DNA from 2 places in the Streptomyces sp. NPDC030893 genome. Region 2 is predicted to be linked to the other one. Evidence: riboswitches for the same ligand, from Rfam matches in the RefSeq annotation. Region 2 holds a riboswitch; the other holds the start of a gene.

Region 1 (7,749 bases), on a different contig from region 2:
ACCGCGGCAGCGACCGCCCGTTCAACCGCGACCGCCAGGGCGACCGCCCGGGCTTCCGTTCCGGCGGCCACGACCGCCCGTACGGCCGTCGTGACGACCACCGCGGCGGCGGCTCCTTCGGCCGCCGCGAGGACAAGCCGCGCTGGAAGCGCAACGGCTGACGCGTTCCGCTGACGCTCGCTCACCGAGCCGACCGGAAGGGCCCGCACGACACCCGTCGCGCGGGCCCTTCCGCGTCCGTGAGCGGGACACATCCCGACCCGCCTCCCCGATACCCGATCGGAGACCGGGCCACGTCCCGCTATGCTCGGGGAGGCAACATCGCCAGGGGCCCTTAGCTCAATTGGCAGAGCAGTGGACTTTTAATCCATTGGTTGTGGGTTCGAGTCCCACAGGGCCTACCGAACGGACAGCCCCCGCCCCGCGGTGACGACCGCGGGGCGGGGGCTGTGTCGCGTCCGGGCGGGCCCCGGGACCCGTGGGGTCAGGGGCGCGGCGGACGCGGGGTGCGGAGCGGGCGCGGGGGGCGGCCCGTCCGGCGGCGGTCGGGGTCGAGGAGCTGCACGGCGATGCCGGAGAGCACCAGGCCCGCCGCGATGAGCAGTCCGTCGGGAACGATCACTCCCGCGATGAGCATGACCACTCCGATGACCAGCGCCCACCAGGCACCGGCGCGCCGGTACTCACGGGGGCGGGCCGGCTGTCCGGTGGACAGTGAACGGGCGAACCGGGGGTCGTCGTGCTCGAGGCGGGCCGCCAGGGCGACCAGGCGGTCGTCGTTGGGGCGGGGCACGGCTCCTCCTTCCCAGGGGGTGGCCGCACGGTCACAAGCCGGCGGCCGTCGTTCCGGTACCGCCGGACGGGTGGAGGGTCCGCCGGTCTGCTGCGAACTCGGGCCGCTATAAAGGAGTTTGCCCGTGTGCCGACGTCTCATCCGTCCGGTACCGGAACATCCAGGGTCGCCCGCCGGCACCCGTCCGGTCCATCGGTCGCGGGCCCCATCCCCCAGGGGGAACGGAGCGCACACGCGGCCCCGGCCGGTCGGGGCCGCGGGGGAAAAATGGGGGTTGTCACCGATGGCACCAGACCCTTTCAGCGGACACGCTGGATCCTGACGGCCCGCGCCGCGCCCCCGGTCCGCGGGTCCGTCGCGGGCTTCCGCCGCACCGGGAGCCCGGGCGAGCGGCCATGGTGAGGAGGCGGTAGGCGGGTGCCTCTGTTCTGGCGGATCTTCATGCTGAACGCCGTCGTGCTCGTCGTTGCCACGGCCCTTCTGCTGGGACCCGTCACCGTATCCACCCCCGTACTGCTCACCGAGGCCGCGGTCCTCACCGTGGGCCTGGGCGCCATGCTGGTCGCCAACGCGCTGCTGCTGCGGGTCGGGCTCACGCCGCTGCAGCGGCTGACCCGCGCCATGACCACCACCGACCTGCTCCGCCCGGGGCACCGGCCCGCGGTCGGCGGGCGCGGCGAGATCGCCGAACTGATCACCACGTTCAACACCATGCTCGACCGGCTGGAGGACGAGCGCGCCACCAGCAGCGCCCGCGCCCTGTCCGCGCAGGAGGGGGAACGCCGCCGCGTCGCCCAGGAGCTGCACGACGAGGTCGGCCAGTCCCTGACCGCCGTGCTGCTCCAGCTCAAGCGAGCCGCCGACCACGCCCCGCCCGAGCTGCGCGAGGAGCTGCGGATGGTGCAGGAGACCACCCGCGCGAGCCTGGACGAGATCCGGCGCATCGCCCGCCGGCTGCGCCCCGGTGTGCTCGACGAGCTGGGCCTGGCCAGCGCCCTCAAGGCCCTCGCCACCGAGTTCGGCGGCCCCGGGCTGAGCGTCCAGCACAGCCTCGCCCCCGACCTGCCGGAGCTGGACCGGGAGACGGAGCTGGTCATCTACCGGGTCGCCCAGGAGGGCCTCACCAACACCGCCCGGCACTCCGGCGCCCGTCGCGCCGAGCTCGCCCTGTACCGGGCGCCCGGCGGTGTCGAGCTGCGGGTCCGTGACGACGGCCGGGGTACCGGCCCGGCCCAGGAGGGCGCCGGTATCCGCGGGATGCGGGAGCGCGCGCTGCTCGTCGGCGCCGTGGTGACCGTGGAGTCCCCCGTCGGCGGCGGCACCGAGGTGCGCCTGGCCGTGCCCGTCCCCGCCCGTTTCCCCGCGCACGCCCTCGTTCCGCTGCGGGGCCCGTCCTCGCCCGCCCACTCCCCGCCCCCGTGACCGATGTCCCCCGACCGGAAACGCTGACATGACCGAGCAGGCCCCCACCCGTATCCTCCTCGCCGACGACCACGCGCTGGTCCGCCGGGGGGTTCGCCTCATCCTGGACAGCGAACCGGATCTGACCGTCGTGGCCGAGGCCGCAGACGGTGCCGAAGCCCTCGAACGGGCCCGTGAGCACCGCCCCGACCTGGCCATCCTCGACATCGCCATGCCCCGTCTGACCGGGCTGCAGGCGGCCCGCGAGCTCTCCCGCACGCTGCCGGAGACGCGGATCCTCATCCTGACCATGTACGACAACGAGCAGTTCTTCTTCGAGGCGCTCGCCGCCGGCGCCTCGGGGTACGTGCTGAAGTCCGTCGCCGACCAGGATCTCGTCGAGGCCTGTCACGCCACCATGCGCGGGGAGCCGTTCCTCTACCCCGGAGCGGTCAACGCCCTGATCCACAACTACCTCGACCTCGCGCGGGAGGGCCGGACCCTGCCGGCCAAGGCCATCACCGACCGCGAGGAGGAGATCCTCAAGCTCGTCGCCGAGGGCAACACCTCGCAGCAGATCGCCGACCTCCTGGTGATCAGCCCCAAGACGGTGGAGCGGCACCGCGCCAACCTGCTGGCCAAGCTGGGCCTGAAGGACCGCCTGGAACTCACCCGGTACGCCATCCGCGTGGGCCTCATCGAGGCCTGACCCGTCAGGGGCGCGGGCGCCCGGCCGCCCGGCGGGTTGTCAGACTGGGGCCGGCCGGACCCTGGCCGCGCCCGCCGCCCCACCCTCACCCGGAGTACGCCGATGCGCCGTCCGTACGTCCTGCTGTCCGCCGCCGTCTCCCTCGACGGCTACCTGGACGACACCGGCCCCGACCGGCTGCTGCTGTCCGGCCCGGCCGACTTCGACCGGGTCGACGAGGTACGGGCGGGGGTGGACGCCATCCTGATCGGCGCCGGCACGATCCGCGCGGACAACCCCCGGCTGCTGGTCAACTCGCCCGAGCGGCGTGCCGCCCGGATCGGCGCGGGCAGGCCCGAGTACCCGCTCAAGGTCACCGTCAGCGGATCCGGCGACCTCGATCCGGCGGCGCGGTTCTGGCACACCGGCGGCGAGAAGGTGCTCTACACCACCGACGAGGGCGCCGAGCGGGCCCACGCCCTCGGCCTCGCCGCCGACGTCGTCCCGCTCGGCCCCGCACTGGACTGGCGGCGGCTGCTGGAGCACCTGTACACCGTGCGCGGGGTGCGGCGGCTGATGGTGGAGGGCGGCGGCCTGATCCACACCCAGCTGATCACCCAGGGGCTCGCCGACGAACTCCAGCTGGTCCTCGCCCCGCTGTTCGTCGGCGACCCGGAGGCCCCCCGCCTCTTCGGCCCCGGCTCCTACCAGGGCGGCCGGCTGCGCCTTGTGGAGACCCGCCAGGTCGGCGACGTCGTCCTGACGCGCTACGAACCCACCGCGCCCGGCACGGGTGCGCTGCCCTCCGCCGCCGACCACCACTGGCTGGCCCTCGCCTGCGAGCTGGCCGCCGAGTGCCCGCCCTCCGACACCGCGTTCAGTGTCGGCGCGGTGGTGGTGGCCGCCGACGGTACGGAGCTGGCGCGCGGCCACTCCCGGGAGGGCACGGACCCGGTGGTGCACGCGGAGGAGGCCGCGCTCGCCAAGACCGACCCCACGGACCCCCGCCTCGCCGGCGCCACCGTGTACTCCAGCCTGGAGCCGTGCGCCCGGCGCGCGTCCCGCCCGGCGCCCTGCGCCCGGCTGATCCTGGACGCGGGGGTACGGCGGGTGGTCACGGCCTGGCGGGAGCCGGACACGTTCGTGGCGGACGCCGACGGCAGCGGCGTACTGGAGGACGGGGGAGCCACCGTCGTGGTCCTGCCGGAGCACGAGGAGCGGGCCAAGGCGCCGAACCGGCACCTGACCGGCGGCTGAGAACGGGGCCGCCGGTCACGGGTGTGCGTGGTGTCCCGCGGATGACGTACACTGGTTTCAACGACGCGGGGTGGAGCAGCTCGGTAGCTCGCTGGGCTCATAACCCAGAGGTCGCAGGTTCAAATCCTGTCCCCGCTACTGAAGGCCGAGGGCCGGAATCCGACAAGGATTCCGGCCCTCGGTGTTTTCCGTGCGCTCCGCCCTCCGGCCGCCTTCTCACTCACGGTGATCGCGCCGTCCCGCAGCGCATAACAACTGACGAACCGTCAGGAATGGGCCGGCATCTGAAGCGGGGTCAACTCGCCCGGTTTTGCCCGCTGGTGGCGGGTAAGTCCCCCCGGGATTCGCTAATGATCAAGAGGAACGGCTTGGAATCCGGCCCTCGCGTCTATTAACGTTCGATAACGCAGCGCGGTCGTCCCAGCCGTCACAGAAGGCGGCTCCGTGCGCACGCGCCGAATCCCGCAAGGGAACCGGGGAACCAACAACTTGGGGTGAATCGCGTGGATGCGGCCGTGGAGACACGGCTCGCAGACGCGCGTAGGAGACCTTCCTGCTCCGAACCCGTCAGCTAACCCGGTAGGCGAGAAGGAAGGAAAGGAGTACGCCCACGTGGCGTCCAACCCGCCTGCCCCCGAGGCCCCGTTCAAGCCGAGCGACACCTTCGCCTACGGCGGAGTCCGCACCGACGAGGGCCCCTTCGAGGAGTGGAACCCCACCGCGGAGTCCATTCGCCCCGTACGGGGCCGGCATCGCGTCGCCAAGCAGCGCGGCGGAGGACTCGCCCGCAGCTCCACCGTCCTCGGTGTCGGTGTCATCGCCGCGGTCGGCGCCGGCGGCATGGCCACCGCGCAGACCGGCAAGCCCCCGGTCTCGATCTCCATGCCCGACCTCCCCAACGTGGGTTCCCTCATCTCGGACGAGGAAACGCCCAAGGGATCGGCCACGCCGCTCAGCACCCTCGGCATGACGGAGGCCGACGCCGAGCAGGGCGCCGCCGGCGCCGGTGAGGCACTGCGCTCCCGGATCATGGCCCAGGTCGAGCAGCAGCAGACGCAGGCCGAGGCCAAGGCCGCCGCCGAGGCCCTCGCCGCCGCCGAGAAGCAGGCCGCCGAGGCCGCCGCCAAGGCGGAGAAGGAGGCCAAGGCCAAGGCCGAGGCCGCCAAGAAGAAGGCGGAGGAGGAGGCCGCGAAGGCGGCCGAGGCCAAGCGCCTCGCCGAGCTGGCCAAGCAGTACACGCTGCCGACCTCCTCGTACACCATCTCCTCGACGTTCGGTCAGTCCGGCGCCTACTGGTCCTCCGGCCAGCACACCGGCCTCGACTTCGCCGCCCCCACCGGCACCCTGATCAAGGCCGTCCACACCGGCACGATCACCTCCGCCGGCTGGGACGGCTCCTACGGCTACAAGACCGTGCTCACGCTCGACGACGGCACCGAGATCTGGTACGCCCACCAGTCCTCCATCAGCGTCAGCGTCGGTCAGAAGGTCAACACCGGCGATGTGATCGGCCGCGTCGGCTCCACCGGCAACTCCACCGGGGCCCACCTCCACCTGGAGGTCCACACCGGCGGCTCCTCCTCGGGCATCGACCCGATGGCGTGGCTGCAGAGCAAGGGCCTCAACCCCTGAGCCACCCCCTCTGATCCCTGCCGCCCCTGAATCCCGGCAGTCCCGACGACGACCCCCCGACGTCAGGGCTGCCGGTCAGGTGTTTTCGGGGCCGCTCCGTGGGACCGGACCGGTCAGGAACGGTGGGCGTCCGGGTCGTACGCCGGATAGGGGTGCCCGTAGGGCGGGTGCCCGTGCGCGGGATGCGCGTACGGCGGAGGGCCCGCGGGGTGAGTGCCGTACGGGTGAGGCCCGTACGGAAGCCACCCGTACGCCCCGTGCACCGGCCACGGTGCGGCGGCGGGCGGCGCGGTGAGACGGGCCGCGTGGTCCAGCGCCGGGCGGGCCGCTCCCCGCCGCTGCCACAGCTCCAGCAGCAGCGCCCGTTCCCGGGTCACGAAGTCCGTCCCGGCCTTCCCCGCCCGGCCCCGGTGCCGCAGGAACGCCAGCGACGTCGCGTACGCCTCGTACTGCGCGACCGCGCGCGCCGCCGGTCTCCCGCCGTACCGGCGCGCGTACTGGCGGGCCAGGCGCCTCGCCCGCATCGAACCGAGCGCGAACGGCTCCGCCGGGGTGAGCCAGCCGGCGACCGCATAGGCGGGCAGCTCCTCCCGCACGGTCCGCAGCTCCCGCTGCCGGGTCCACACCACCAGCCAGGTCAGCAGGCCGAACGACGGCAGCATGAACGCCGCGTAGACCGCGAAGAAGCCGTACTGGCCGAGGGTGGCCGAGCCGTTCCACAGCGCGTGCACGCCCATCGCGAGGACCAGCCCGGCGAGCGGCAGCAGCACCCGCCGCCACCGCTGCCGGTCCGTGGACAGCGCGGCGATGCCGAAGCCGATCCCGGTGAGCACGCTGAACAGGGGATGCGCGAACGGCGACATGACGATGCGGACGAAGAACGTCGCCGCGGTGACCGAGGCCACACCGCTGCCGCCGGTGAGCTGGTCGGTGCCGAAGGCCGTGCCGAGATAGAGGATGTTCTCGGTGAACGCGAACCCGGTGGCGGTGACCCCGGCGATCACCACGCCGTCGAGGATCCCGGTGAAGTCGCGTCTGCGGAAGAGGAAGACCAGCAGGACGGCCGCCGCCTTCGCGGACTCCTCCACGACCGGCGCTATGACCGTCGCGCCCAGGGTGTCCGCGCCGATGGGATCGGCCGTCGCCGTCGCTATCCACCGCGTGGCGAAACTGTTCGCGACGATCGCTATCAGCGCCGCCGCGCACGCTCCCCAGGCGAAGGCGAACAGCAGGTTCCGCCACGGTCCCGGCTCCACGCGGTCCAGCCAGCGGAAGGCGGCCAGCAGCAGCGGCACCGGGAGCACGGCCAGACCGAGCCCGACCAGGAAACCTTCCGTCCCCGTCTGCTCGCGGACCAGGGCCAGGATCACCAGGCCGGAGAGCGTGAGCAGGGTGATCAGCGCGCCGTAGCGCACCCAGGGCCGCTGCCACCAGTGCGCGTGCCGCGCCGGCCCGCCGGGAAGGCCGTCCGGCTGCGCCGGGAGCGGAGGGCTGGTGACCACGGGATCGACCCTAACGACGCAGGGGCAGGACGGCGTGCGGTCTCAGGCTCGGTGCCCGGCCCGCTCCTCGTGCGGTACGCGGCGGAAGAGCAGGTCGTTCACGACATGTCCCTTGTCCAGTCCCTGCCCCTCGAAACGAGTGCGCGGACGGAACCCGGGACGCGGCGCGAAACCGCCCTCCGCCCGCGTGTTCTCGAACGCGGGATGCGCGGTGAGCACCTCCAGCATCTGCTCCGCGTACGGCTCCCAGTCGGTGGCGCAGTGCACGACCGCCCCCGGCCGCAGCCGGGCCGCGGCGAGGGTGAGGAACTCCGGCTGGATCAGCCGCCGCTTGTGGTGCCGCTTCTTGGGCCACGGGTCGGGGAAGTAGACGCGCAGTCCGTCCAGGGAGTCCGGGGCGAGCATCTCGCGCAGCAGGATGATCGCGTCGCCGTTGCCCACCCGGACGTTGGCCAGCCCGTGCTGTTCGGCGAGGT
Region 2 (7,749 bases):
CCCGTCGCCCCCGAGGCCGACGCGGCCGCCGGCACCGACGAGAACGAGGAGGCGGCGAAGTGACCGAGCTCGCCACCATGGACTTCCACCCGCAGCCGCAGGCCGGCGAGGCCAAGCCCTGGGCGTTCCCGGCCCCCGAGCGCGGCTCGCTCGACAACGGCCTGACGGTCCTGCGCTGCCACCGCCCCGGCCAGCAGGTCGTCGCCGTCGAGGTGCTGCTCGACGCGCCCCTGGAGGCGGAACCGGCCGGCCTCGACGGGGTCGCCACGATCATGGCGCGGGCCTTCTCCGAGGGCACCGACAAGCACTCCGCGGAGGAGTTCGCCGCCGAACTGGAGCGCTGCGGTGCCACCCTGGACGCGCACGCCGACCACCCCGGTGTCCGGCTCAGCCTGGAGGTCCCGGCCTCCCGGCTGCCCAAGGGACTCGGGCTGCTCGCCGACGCCCTGAGGGCGCCGGCGTTCGCCGACAGCGAGATCGAGCGGCTCGTCCGCAACCGCCTCGACGAGATCCCGCACGAGCTGGCGAACCCCTCCCGCCGCGCGGCGAAGGAGCTCTCCAAGGAGCTGTTCCCGGCGAGTTCGCGCATGTCGCGCCCGCGCCAGGGCACCGAGGAGACCGTCGCCGGCATCGACTCCGCGGCCGTCCGCGCCTTCCACGAGAAGCACGTGCGTCCCGCCACGGCCACCGCCGTGGTCGTCGGCGACCTCACCGGTGTCGACCTCGACGAGCTGCTCGGCGACACGCTGGGCGCCTGGACGGGCTCCTCGGCCGAGCCGCGGCCCGTTCCGCCCGTGGTGGCCGACGACACCGGCCGCGTCGTGATCGTCGACCGCCCCGGCGCCGTCCAGACGCAGCTGCTGATCGGCCGCGTCGGCCCGGACCGGCACGACCGCGTGTGGCCCGCGCAGGTGCTCGGCACCTACTGCCTCGGCGGCACCCTCACCTCCCGCCTGGACCGCGTCCTGCGCGAGGAGAAGGGATACACCTACGGCGTACGCTCCTTCGGACAGGTCCTCAGGTCCGCACCGGACGGCACGGGCGCGGCGATGCTGGCCATCAGCGGCTCCGTCGACACCCCGAACACCGGTCCGGCCCTCGACGACCTGTGGAAGGTGCTGCGCACGCTCGCCGCCGACGGGCTCACCGACGCCGAACGGGACGTCGCCGTGCAGAACCTGGTGGGTGTGGCGCCGCTCAAGTACGAGACCGCCGCGGCCGTCGCGAGCACCCTGGCCGACCAGGTCGAGCAGCACCTGCCGGACCACTACCAGGCCGACCTGTACCGGCAGTTGGCCGCGACCGGCACCGTGGAGGCCACGGCGGCGGTCGTGAGCGCCTTCCCGGTGGACCGCCTCGTGACCGTCCTCGTCGGTGACGCGGCACAGATCAAGGCACCCGTGGAGGCCCTCGGTATCGGCGAAGTCACCGTGGTGGCGGCCGAGTAGCGAGGCACCCGCGTGCGGGCCCTGGTGACCGGCAGGTCACCAGGGCCCGCTTGTGCCCGAATTGGGTCGGAGGTTGCCTGTCTGCCCTGTGGGATGCGCTACAAAAACCGTGATCGGTTTGAGGATCGGGGGACGTCCCGCTTAGCTTCGTGCGGGCTGTTCGTCGGGCAGTGCGCCGCACCCGCGGCACCGGACAGCCATCGCCGAGTCCCCGTACGGCGCGAGCCAGGGGAGCCGGGGACCCACATGAGTCCCTGGGGTGAATCGGACGCCCGCGCGTGTCGCGAGGGGGTCCGTAGGAGACCTTCCTGCTCCGAACCCGTCAGCTAACCCGGTAGGCGAGAGGGAAGGAAAGGACCAGCCTGTACATGGCGTTCACCCGCGCCCCGGGCAAGCACCGTCGTCCCGGCCGGATGCAGCGCGGCACCGTCCGCGCGGCGGGCGTCGCGGCGCTCACCGGCACCGGCGTCGTCGGCTCCCTCGCGGCTCCCGCGCTCGCCGCCGAGCCCGCCGCCGCGCAGACCGGCCTCACCCCCGTGGTCACCCTGGGCGACGAGGTCGCCGACCGCGTCGACGCCCAGGCCGCCGCCCAGCACGAGGCCGCGCGCGAGGCGGCCGAGTCCGCCGCACGCAAGGCCGCCGAGGCGGAAGCGCGCGAGAAGGCGGCCAAGGCCGCCGAGGAGGCCCGCGCGGAGAAGGAGCGCGCCGCGCGCGAGGCCGAGCGCATCCGCCTCAACACCTTCGTCTCCCCGATCCCCGGCTCGTACGTGTCGACCGGCTACAAGAGCGGCGGCGCCGTCTGGTCCTCCGGCAGCCACACCGGTGTCGACTTCCACGCCGCGAGCGGCACCCCCGTCCAGTCGGTCGGCATGGGCACCGTCGTCGAGGCCGGCTGGGGCGGCGCGTACGGCAACCAGGTCGTCATCAGGATGAACGACGGCACCTACACCCAGTACGGCCACCTGTCGTCCATCGCCGTCTCGGCGGGCCAGCAGGTCACCGCGGGCCAGCAGATCGGCCTCTCCGGCGCGACCGGCAACGTCACGGGCGCGCACCTGCACTTCGAGGCCCGTACGGGCGCCGACTACGGCTCCGACCTCGACCCCGTCGCCTACCTCCGCGCGCACGGTGTGAACCTCTGAGACGCACGCGTCCCGCGCCACCCGCGTTTCCCGAATGCCCCGGCTCCCGAGCCGGGGCATTCGGCGTTTCAGGACGCCGTCGTCCAAAAATCACACATGGATTCCGGATCGCCGTCGGAAATTCCCGCGGATTGCCATAGAGTCACTGAGCGGACGTCAATCGTCGGCGTTTCACGGGGATTGATCCGGAGGTCGGTCATGCGCATTCCCGCGCACGCGGTGTGTACGGCGATCCGGGACGACATCATCGCGGGCGTCCATGAACGCGGCGGCCGGCTCACCGAGGAGGTCCTCGCCCGGAGATACGGCGTCTCCCGCGTTCCCGTCCGGGAGGCGCTGCGCACGCTGGAGGCGGAGGGCTTCGTCGTCACCCGCCGGCACGCGGGCGCGTGCGTCGCGGAACCCACCGAGCGGGAGGCCGCCGACCTGCTGGAGACACACGTGCTCCTCGAGCCGCTCTGCGCCTCCCGCGCGGCCCAGCGCCGCACGGAGGCCCATCTGAAGGTGCTGCGCGGCCTGGTCCGGCTGGGGCAGGAGCGTGCCCGGCAGGGCAACAGCGAGGACCTGCGCTCGCTGAGCGGCTGGTTCCACGAGACGCTCGCCCAGGCCTGCGGCAGCCCGGCGCTGACGTCGATGCTGACCCAGCTGCGGTACAAGATCGCCTGGATGTACGCCGCCGAGGGGCCCTCCGACCCGGTCGAGTACTGGGCGGAGCACGGCGCGATCACGGACGCGGTGGCACGCGGCGACGGCGAGCGCGCGCGGTCCGTCACGGCACTGCACACCGAACGCGCGAGCGCCGCGCACCGCCTGCGCTTCGGCTCCGGTGCCGGCCGCGCCGGCCTCGCGGACCGTGTGAGGAACGCGCAACATCCCGTAAACATGCCGAGTCTGCGCCCTTAACGCGGGTGCCGTATACAAAGAGGGCGTCATTCCCGGGGGCTATTCCCCGCTGCCCGTAAAAAGGGGGAATTCGGGAAAGCGAAAGGCCCGCCCGGTGGTCCGGGCGGGCCTTTCCGAGTGCGGTGGGCGACCCTGAAATGAGCGGTCCCGCATTCGTGAACGGCTCAGACGGTCTCGGGAAGCTCCTCGAGGCCCTCGGAGACCAGCTTCGCCAGACGGTCCAGGGCGGCGTCCGCCCCTTCGGCGTCGGAAGCGAGGACGATCTCCTCGCCGCCCTGGGCGCCCAGGCCCAGAACGGCCAGCATGGAGGCCGCGTTGACGGGGTCGCCCCCGGCCTTGGCGATCGTCACCGGGACGCCTGCGGCCGTGGCGGCTCGGACGAAGATGGAGGCGGGGCGGGCGTGGAGACCCTCGGCCCAGCCGACGTTGACGCGGCGCTCAGCCATGTGTTGCTGCCCTTCACTGTTCAGGGTTGTCTAGACCAGTTTCCCACATCGTGAGGCGATGCCCGGGAGCGGCATCACCGCCCGCTCCCGGAGGGCGGCGGGACCGCGGCCTCGGCCCCGCTGTCGTCCACCACAGACTGCCTCGCGCCCCTCTCGCACGCGAGCCGTACTCTGGGGCCCATGCAGATCTCGTCGGACCGGCACGAGTATCCCGCCCACTGGGAAGCCGACGTGGTGCTGCGCGACGGCGGCACCGCGCGCATCCGCCCCATCACCGTCGATGACGCCGAGCGCCTGGTCAGCTTCTACGAGCAGGTGTCGGACGAGTCGAAGTACTACCGCTTCTTCGCGCCCTACCCGCGCCTGTCCGCCAAGGACGTCCACCGCTTCACGCACCACGACTTCGTGGACCGGGTGGGACTCGCGGCCACCATCGGCGGCGAGTTCATCGCCACCGTACGCTACGACCGGATCGGGCCCGACGGGACGCCCGCGTCCCAGCCCGCCGACGAGGCCGAGGTGGCCTTCCTCGTGCAGGACGCCCACCAGGGCCGGGGCGTCGCCTCCGCCCTCCTCGAACACATCGGAGCCGTCGCGCGGGAGCGCGGTATCCGCAGGTTCGCCGCCGAGGTGCTGCCCGCCAACACCAAGATGATCAAGGTGTTCACCGACGCCGGGTACACCCAGAAGCGCAGCTTCGAGGACGGCGTCGTCCGCCTGGAGTTCGGCCTCGAACCCACCGACCGCTCCATGGCCGTGCAGCACGCGCGCGAACAGCGCGCGGAGGCGCGGTCGGTGCAGCGGCTGCTCGCCCCCGGCTCGGTCGCCGTCGTCGGCGCCGGACGCACCCCCGGCGGTGTGGGCCGCAGCATCCTCGACAACATCAGGGACGCCGGTTTCACCGGACGCCTCTACGCGGTCAACAAGGCGTTCGAGGAGGACCGCGAGGAACTCGACCAGGTGGCCGCGTACCGGTCCGTGCGCGCCATCGACGGTCCCGTCGACCTCGCGGTCGTCGCGGTGCCCGCCGAGCACGTCCCCGAGGTGGTCGCCGAGTGCGGCGAGCACGGAGTGCAGGGGCTCGTCGTCGTCTCCGCCGGCTACGCCGAGTCCGGCCCCGACGGCCGCGAACGCCAGCGCGCCCTCGTACGGCAGGCACGCTCGTACGGCATGCGGATCATCGGACCGAACGCGTTCGGCGTCATCAACACCTCCCCGGACGTGCGGCTGAACGCCTCGCTCGCCCCCGAGTCGCCCCGCGCGGGCCGGATCGGACTGTTCGCCCAGTCCGGCGCGATCGGCGTCGCCCTGCTCTCGCGCCTGCACCGGCGCGGCGGCGGCGTCACCGGGGTCACCGGCGTCTCCACCTTCGTCTCCTCGGGCAACCGGGCCGACGTGTCCGGCAACGACGTCCTGCAGTACTGGTACGAGGACCCCGACACCGACGTCGCCCTGATGTACCTGGAGTCCATCGGCAACCCCCGCAAGTTCACCCGCCTCGCGCGGCGCACCGCGGCGGCGAAGCCGCTCGTCGTGGTCCAGGGCGCACGCCACGGCGCCGGGCCCCGGGGGCACGCCGTACGGGCGACCCGGCTGCCCCACGAGACGGTGTCCGCGCTACTGCGGCAGGCCGGGGTGATCCGCGTGGACACCATCACCGAACTGGTCGACGCGGGCCTGCTGCTCGCCCGCCAGCCCCTGCCCGCCGGACCCCGGGTGGCGATCCTCGGCAACTCCGAGTCCTTGGGCCTGCTCACCTACGAGGCCTGCCTCGCCGAGGGGTTGCGCCCGCACCCCCCGCTGGACCTCACCACGGCGGCCTCGGCGGCGGAGTTCCACGCGGCGCTCTCCCACGCGCTGGCCGACGACACCAGCGACGCGGTCGTCGTGACCGCGATCCCGGCGGTGGGGGAGGGCTCGGTGGGCGACGCGGCCCTGGCGGAGGCCCTGCGCTCGGCCGCCGCCGCTGCCCCGACCAAGCCGGTCCTCGTGGTCCACGTCGAACTCGGCGGCCTCGCGGAGGCGCTGTCGGCCGCGACCAGCACGGCACCCCAGCCGGCGACCGCCCCTGCGCCCCGCCCACCGGCCGCTCCGGCACCGCCGCAGCCTGCCGCACCGCAGCCTGCCGCACCGCAGCCCGCGCCCCCGACCGCCGGCGGCCCCCCGGACCGCGCCCCCGACCCGTTCGACGCCGGCCCGCCCGCCCCCGCCACATCACCCGCCGCACCCCCCGAGGGTGCTCACCTCATCCCCGCCTACCCCGCCTCCGAACGCGCCGTCCGGGCGCTCGCCCAGGCCATCGCGTACGCGCAGTGGCGGCGCGAGGCCGCCGAACCCGGCAAGGTGCCCGAGTACGAGAACGTCGACGAACGGGCCGCCGCCGCGCTCATCGACGGGCTGCTCTCCCGCGGAGAGGGCCTCACCCTCGGCAGCGAGGACACCTGCGACCTGCTCGGCACGTACGGCATCCGCGTGTACCGGGCCCTGCCCGCCCCCACCCCCGACGCCGCCGCCGAGGCCGCGCGCACCCTCGGCTACCCCGTGGTCCTCAAGGCCACCGCCCCCCACCTCAGGCACCGAGCCGACCTGGGCGGCGTCCGCCTGGACCTGGTGGACGAAGAACAACTGCGCCGGGCGTACGACGAGTTGACGGAGCTGTTCGGAGCCCCGGCGGAACTGCGCCCGGTGGTGCAGCGCATGGCACCGCGCGGTGTCGACACCCTCGTCCGCGCGGTCATCGACCCCGCCGCCGGGGCCGTGCTGTCCTTCGGCCTCGCCGGGGCACCCTCGCAGCTGCTCGGGGACATGGCGCACCGCCTGATCCCGGTCACCGACCGGGACGCGACCTCACTGGTGCGATCGATCCGGACCGCGCCCCTCCTCTTCGGCTGGCGCGGCTCCGCGCCCGTGGACACCCCCGCCCTCGAGGAGCTGATGCTGAGGGTGTCGCGGCTGGTCCACGACCATCCCGAAGTGGTCGCCGTCACACTGGAGCCGGTCGTCGTCGCCCCGCACGGCGTCAGCGTCCTCGGCGCCTCCGTACGCCTGGCCCCGCCACCGGCCCGCGACGACCTCGGCCCGCGCACCCTCCCGGCGTACTGAGGGCGCCCGGGAGGCGGACCGCGGTGAGCGGTGCCTCGCAGTCGGCGGCCACCCTTAGGATGGGCGTCATGGCCAAGACCAGTACGACGACCCAGGGGCTGCGGGCGGCGATCGAGCGCAGCGGCTACTACCCGGCCCTCGTGGCCGAGGCGGTGGAGGCCGCCGTGGGCGGCGAGCCCGTCCGGTCGTACCTGGTCCACCAGGAGACGACGTTCGACCAGAACGAGGTGCGGCGGCACGTGACCGTGCTAGTCCTCACCGGCAACCGCTTCATCGTCAGTCACACCGACGAGCAGGCCGCCGACAGCACCTCCCCGACGCCGTACGCCACCACGTCGACGGAATCGGTCAAGCTCGGCCGGATCTCGTCCATCGTGGTCAGCCGCGTGGTCGCCAACCCGGAGTCGTACAAGCCGGGCACCCTGCCGCGCGAGATCGTGCTCACCATCGGCTGGGGAGCCGTCTCCCGCCTCGACCTGGAGCCGGCCGCCTGCGGCGACCCCAACTGCGAGGCCGACCACGGCTACACGGGCAGCTCCACCGCCGACGACCTGAGCCTGCGCGTCAGCGAGGCCGGCGACGGACCGGAGACGGTGCGCCAGGCGCTCGTCTTCGCGCAGGCCCTCTCCGAGGCGACCGCGGACACCCCCCGATAATGGCGCAGTCCGCCGTCTGGGACCCCCACCCGGAACCGCTCCCCCTCGACTC

Evidence for each region. A riboswitch is a leader RNA that binds a small molecule or an ion and turns the genes downstream of it on or off. The one in region 2 is predicted to bind cyclic di-AMP.
Region 1: linked by a shared signal. The riboswitch ahead of ACZ434_RS30490 (M23 family metallopeptidase) and the one ahead of ACZ434_RS29400 (M23 family metallopeptidase) in region 2 are both predicted to bind cyclic di-AMP.

Annotation. Positions count from the first base shown of each region.
Region 1 covers NZ_JBVIFC010000024.1:13,295-21,043, reverse strand. Annotated here, with positions in the region: gene ACZ434_RS30525 (DEAD/DEAH box helicase) at 1-161, shown strand, start outside; tRNA gene ACZ434_RS30520 (tRNA-Lys) at 329-401, shown strand; gene ACZ434_RS30515 (DUF3040 domain-containing protein) at 485-793, opposite strand; gene ACZ434_RS30510 (HAMP domain-containing sensor histidine kinase) at 1,211-2,215, shown strand; gene ACZ434_RS30505 (response regulator) at 2,244-2,903, shown strand; gene ACZ434_RS30500 (dihydrofolate reductase family protein) at 3,006-4,139, shown strand; tRNA gene ACZ434_RS30495 (tRNA-Met) at 4,204-4,277, shown strand; cyclic di-AMP (ydaO/yuaA leader) riboswitch at 4,583-4,740, shown strand; gene ACZ434_RS30490 (M23 family metallopeptidase) at 4,752-5,771, shown strand; gene ACZ434_RS30485 (PrsW family intramembrane metalloprotease) at 5,885-7,273, opposite strand; gene trmB (tRNA (guanosine(46)-N7)-methyltransferase TrmB) at 7,316-7,749, opposite strand, start outside.
Region 2 covers NZ_JBVIFC010000021.1:52,737-60,485, forward strand. Annotated here, with positions in the region: gene ACZ434_RS29390 (M16 family metallopeptidase) at 1-63, shown strand, start outside; gene ACZ434_RS29395 (M16 family metallopeptidase) at 60-1,448, shown strand; cyclic di-AMP (ydaO/yuaA leader) riboswitch at 1,640-1,804, shown strand; gene ACZ434_RS29400 (M23 family metallopeptidase) at 1,817-2,590, shown strand; gene ACZ434_RS29405 (GntR family transcriptional regulator) at 2,789-3,493, shown strand; gene ACZ434_RS29410 (HPr family phosphocarrier protein) at 3,658-3,939, opposite strand; gene ACZ434_RS29415 (bifunctional acetate--CoA ligase family protein/GNAT family N-acetyltransferase) at 4,120-7,041, shown strand; gene ACZ434_RS29420 (DUF5998 family protein) at 7,110-7,697, shown strand; gene ACZ434_RS29425 (alkaline phosphatase family protein) at 7,697-7,749, shown strand, end outside.